DNA from 2 places in the Blautia sp. MCC270 genome. Region 2 is predicted to be linked to the other one. Evidence: predicted binding sites of a transcription regulator. Region 2 holds the regulator's gene; the other holds the start of a gene.
What was found. Region 2 encodes HrcA, which represses chaperone genes, less so after heat shock. Its sites were predicted from a motif close to TGTTAGCACTCNNNNNNNNNGAGTGCTAACA; they were not measured.
Positions count from the first base shown of each region.

Region 1: a site for HrcA is predicted at 1,824-1,854, ahead of GPK58_RS03160 (Hsp20/alpha crystallin family protein). Genes of this name have one in related genera too.

Region 1 is NZ_WQQD01000007.1:135,128-137,540, reverse strand. Features, by position in the region: gene GPK58_RS03170 (hypothetical protein) at 1-103, shown strand, start outside; gene GPK58_RS03165 (orotate phosphoribosyltransferase) at 181-825, opposite strand; gene GPK58_RS03160 (Hsp20/alpha crystallin family protein) at 1,194-1,646, opposite strand; gene GPK58_RS03155 (glycoside hydrolase family 36 protein) at 2,162-2,413, shown strand, end outside.
Region 2 is NZ_WQQD01000001.1:60,092-62,504, forward strand. Features, by position in the region: gene dnaK (molecular chaperone DnaK) at 1-159, opposite strand, end outside; gene grpE (nucleotide exchange factor GrpE) at 213-848, opposite strand; gene hrcA (heat-inducible transcriptional repressor HrcA) at 866-1,909, opposite strand; gene GPK58_RS00290 (ABC transporter substrate-binding protein) at 2,086-2,413, opposite strand, start outside.

The DNA.
Region 1 (2,413 bases), on a different contig from region 2:
TCTGATCAACAGGCTTATACTTGATGATCGTGGTAATGAGATTCAGAAGGTTGTTACAGATAAAGAAATGCGTGAAGCCATGTACAGAGAATATCAATTATAATAAGAAAAGATAAAGAGAATCCCCCACTGGTTTTGCTATCCATGGGGGATTCGTTGATTCGTTGATTGATCTGAATCTTATAATACAGAATATCCATAACTGCTGACAATAGCATCGATCTTCTGGCGGTTTTTGCACAGTGGGCAGTTGTCAGAGCGGTAGGAGTGATAGTCCGGGATGTCTCTGGCCTGAAAGATAGAGTGGACAGGGAGTGTGGCTACACTGTCTACACTGCTGTAGATGGCTGCCACGCCGCGGATCTTACCGCCATAGTACAGAACGCTTTCGATAGCTCGGTTCAATGTGGATCCGGTGGTGATGGAGCCATTTAGGATGAGGATGTTTTTTCCATTGATCATTGGTTCATAGTTGTCGCGGAAGATCATCTGCCCGGTGCTGTTGAACTCAGGGGTGATGACGTAGATGGTCTGGTGTGCGTTCATGGAAAGGACGCCGGCTTTGGTCAGTTCTTCGGCGAGATAAGCACCGATCACTTCAAGTCCGTCCATGCAGACGATGGTGTCTACCGGAATGGATGCTTCGTAATTTGCTGCGAGAGCGGATGCAATACGCTGTGCTTCAGCGCATCTGGATTTCATAGTAGTGAGATCCAGGTAGTGTGTGATATGGGATTGGGATGTTACGAAGTGTCCCGGAATCATTTTAAGCTGTATGCGGTTGTCAGTGCGTGCATAAATTTTTATGATGTTGTCCTGATCCATAATAAAAACCTCCTGTCGTGATCGTGTTTTACGTGGTTGTTCAGGAGAATTATCCTGAAGGATTACGAAACAGATTTATTTAACCGAATGCGGATTGCAAATATCCGATTAGCTGTGCATATTATACCATTAATTTCAAAAAAATGAAATAATATAATGCAAAATATATAAAAAATATTCAAAAAATCAAGCGTATTTGTTAAAAAATATCCAATATCATGAAAACTTTGACAATAGGATCATTACTATAGAGTGAAAGTACTTGTGAGTACGTAGTAAATTGGAAAGAGAGTGTCATATGTATTATTGCGTATAAAAAAGAGGAGGAGAATCCTTATGGATTCTCCCCCTGTGAGAGTGAGTCGATGTCAGCCTTCAATAGATACATATTTATCAGCTTCAATCTCTTCAGCTGCTTTTTTCGGAATAGAAAGTCTCAGAACACCGTTCTCAAATTTTGCATGGACATCTTCGTTTTTTACACCATTACCAACATAGAAGCTTCTGCTTGTGCTGCCGGCATAACGTTCACGGCGGATATAATTGCCTTTCTTGTCTTCCTCGTCTTTGTCAAGACCCTTGGCAGCAGAGATGGTAAGATAACCATCCTTCAGCTGTACCTGTACTTCATCTTTCTTAAATCCTGGAAGATCTACATCCAGCTCATAGCCTTTATCTGTTTCACGTACATCAGTTTTCATGATATTTTTTGCATGTTTGCCATAAAGAGGGTTCTTTCCGCTAAAGAAATTATCTCTGAATCCAAAATCATCCATCCAGTCATCAAATAAGTTTTCTCCAAATACACTCGGGAACATCATAAGTCATTTCTCCTTTCAAATTGAAAAGCCGTTCCGGTGGATCAAGAAATCCAACTGTTGCCGGTATATAGTTACCACTTCGGGTTATTCCGCAGTGGTGATCGTTTGGTTTTATTCTGAACATCTGGAAGTTCTTTTTTATCTTCTCCTTTGTTCTATATGTAATATAACACATGTTGTTAGCAAAGTCAAGAGGTGAGTGCTAAAAAATTGTGAAGAATTTGTGTTCCGTAAAATGAAAAACTAATTTCCACCTTTAGCCCTTTATGTTCTTATATTAAAAAGCGAATCGGACAAGGTCTGAAAAGCTTATGCAGATTGAACATTCTGCAATGTTATAATAACTTTAAAGCATAGAAAAAACCAAAAAAATCAATATAATAAGGCATATAGACAAAATGTATTAAAAAAATTTTTCGTACATTCTTCTGAGTTGAACAGACGATAGAAAGACAGTGTTCATGAGTATGCAGGTAAAGCAAAATGTAAATGAAAAAGTACAGGAGGAGAGAATAATGCAGAAAAAATATGCAGATTTTAAGCTTGGGGTACCGGATTATGTAACAGTGGAAACAGAAGAGGAGAGACTTGTGTGCCAGGGAGGGCAGACGACAGTAGCTGCCGGTGCAACTACTGTGGAATTTCAGGATGCAGGTGAACATGAGGATATATTTGTCACATCCGAGGATGCAGTGAGATGTGTGAAGCTGAGATGGAACTATAAGATCCCGAAATCAGCCAGATTTCTGGGAGATGCCTGGGAACGT
Region 2 (2,413 bases):
AGGCTCACCTACCAGACGCTCTCCTGTTTTTGTGAATGCTACAACGGATGGTGTTGTTCTTGCGCCTTCTGTATTTGCGATAACTGTTGGCTGTCCACCTTCCATTACGGCTACACAGCTGTTTGTTGTACCTAAGTCAATACCAATAATCTTTCCCATGATTTTTTCCTCCTGTTTTAGTCTGTATCTGTTAAAATAAAGTTTGTTGTCAGTTAGTTCGCAACCTTCACCATACTGTGGCGTACTACGAAATCCTTGTAGGTGTAACCCTTCTGGAATTCTTCCACCACGATATTCTCTCCAACCTCTTCATCTTCCACATGCATCACTGCGTTGTGGAAATCCGGATTGAATTCTTTTCCCACTGCTTCGATCGGTTTCACACCGAGGTCATCCAGTGTTGTGGTAAGCTGCTTGTAGATCATTTTCATTCCATCTGCAAAAGCATCTCCTTCCTGTGCCTGTGCAAGGCCTCTTTCGAAGTTATCCACAACCGGCAGGATCTTTTCAACGATTTCTTTTGCTCCGATGATGTACATGCTGGATTTTTCTTTTTCTGTTCTTTTACGGAAATTATCAAATTCAGCCATGGTTCGCTTCAGGCGATCAGTAAGTTCCTCTACCTTCTGCTCTGATTTATCTTTTTTCTTCTTTCCGAAGAAGGAAGTTTTTGATTTCTCTTCTTTTTTATCCTCTGAGGCAGCGTCTTCGCCTGGAGTCTTGTTTTCTTCCTCCGGCAGATCTTCTCCCTCCGGTGTCAGGTTTTCTTCTTCCTGATTTCCGTCAGTTACGGGGATTTCCTTCTCCGCTTCCTGCTCTTCGGATGTTTTCTTTGTTTCCTCCGACACTTTTTTCTACCGCCTTTCTAAGTTTTCTTCTTTTTCAAAACGTCATCCAGATGATTCTTCAGTTCCTTCAGACTGTCCACTACATTCTCATAATCCATTCGTTTGGGACCGATGATCCCGATGGTTCCGTACATTCCGTCTCCCAGTTCATATCTGGCAGTTACAATGCTGCAGTCCTTCATGGTCTGGATCGGCATCTCATCGCCAATGTAAACCTGAATTCCTGTATTCTCTCCATCTGACATCTGTTCTTTTACAAGATCGGCAAGTTCATGTTTCTCCTCAAATGCGGAGATCAGTTCCGTTGCCTTCTCTTTATCGGCAAGCTCCGGATACTTGAAGATGTTGGTTGCACCTGAAGTATAGATTTCCATGTCTTCCTCTTCCACATGAATAGTGGCTGCCACCGCATCCAGAACTGTGGCCACCACACCGCTGTGGCTGCCTGCCTGTTCCTTCAGTCTGGCGATCATCCCAAGGTTGATATCCTGGATCGGAACACCATTAAGATTGGTGTTAAGAAGAAGATTCAGTTTCAGGATCGTCTGGTCATCCATTTCCTCATCCAGATTGATGATCTGGTTCCGGACTGTGTTGTTATCACTGACAACCACAGCCACAAGCTGAAGATCGCTCATTCTCGACAACTGGATAAATTTGATCTTGTTGCCGCTGTACTGCGGAACAGAAACCATGGTGGCATAATTGGTATTGGAGGCAAGAACCTTCGCAACTTTCTTAAGCACCTTATCCATCTTATCTGTCTTCTCAATGATCAGATCCCGTAACTCTGCAACCTCTGCTTCCTTCTCCTTCATCAGCTCATTAACATAAAGTCTGTAGCCTTTATCGGAAGGAATCCTTCCTGCTGAGGTATGAGGCTGGACGATATAGCCCATATCTGTCAGGTCTGACATTTCATTTCGGATCGTTGCGGAACTGACATTGAGATCCGCATACTTGGAAATGGTCCTGGAGCCAACCGGTTCTCCGGTTTCCATATAGGTCTTGATGATTGCTTTTAAGATTTTTTGCTTGCGCTCATTCAACACCTCTTCCATGAATCCATCTCCTTTCCTTTTTATTCTTTCCTGACGGATGTTGATTCTTTTTTTACATCTGTTAGCACTCATTTTAGTGGAGTGCTAACATCTACAGTCTTTAAGATATCACCATGTAAAATATTTGTCAATATGTTTTGAAAAAAAGTTCTTATTTTTTCAAAACAAAAAAAGCATCAGTACGATGCTTTTTTGTAATACTGGTCTATGCAGTTCTGTGCCCCGGCAAAAAATTCCGCTTCTGTTTTCTGTCCCAGCACATATTTCTGAAATTCCGTTCCCATGGACGAAACAGCTTCTATGGAATCGGCACACAGTGGTCTTGCCTTCAGCTTATAATCTTTCAGATATTGCCGGATCATTTCAATGCCATCCAGATCAAAATTCTTATCCTCGATCACATCCAGTCTTGCCGGACACATTTTTGTCAGCTGTCCGTAATTTTTACTGGCCTCATATCCGGACACATACTGAAGGAACTTCAGAGCTGCTTCTTTATGATCA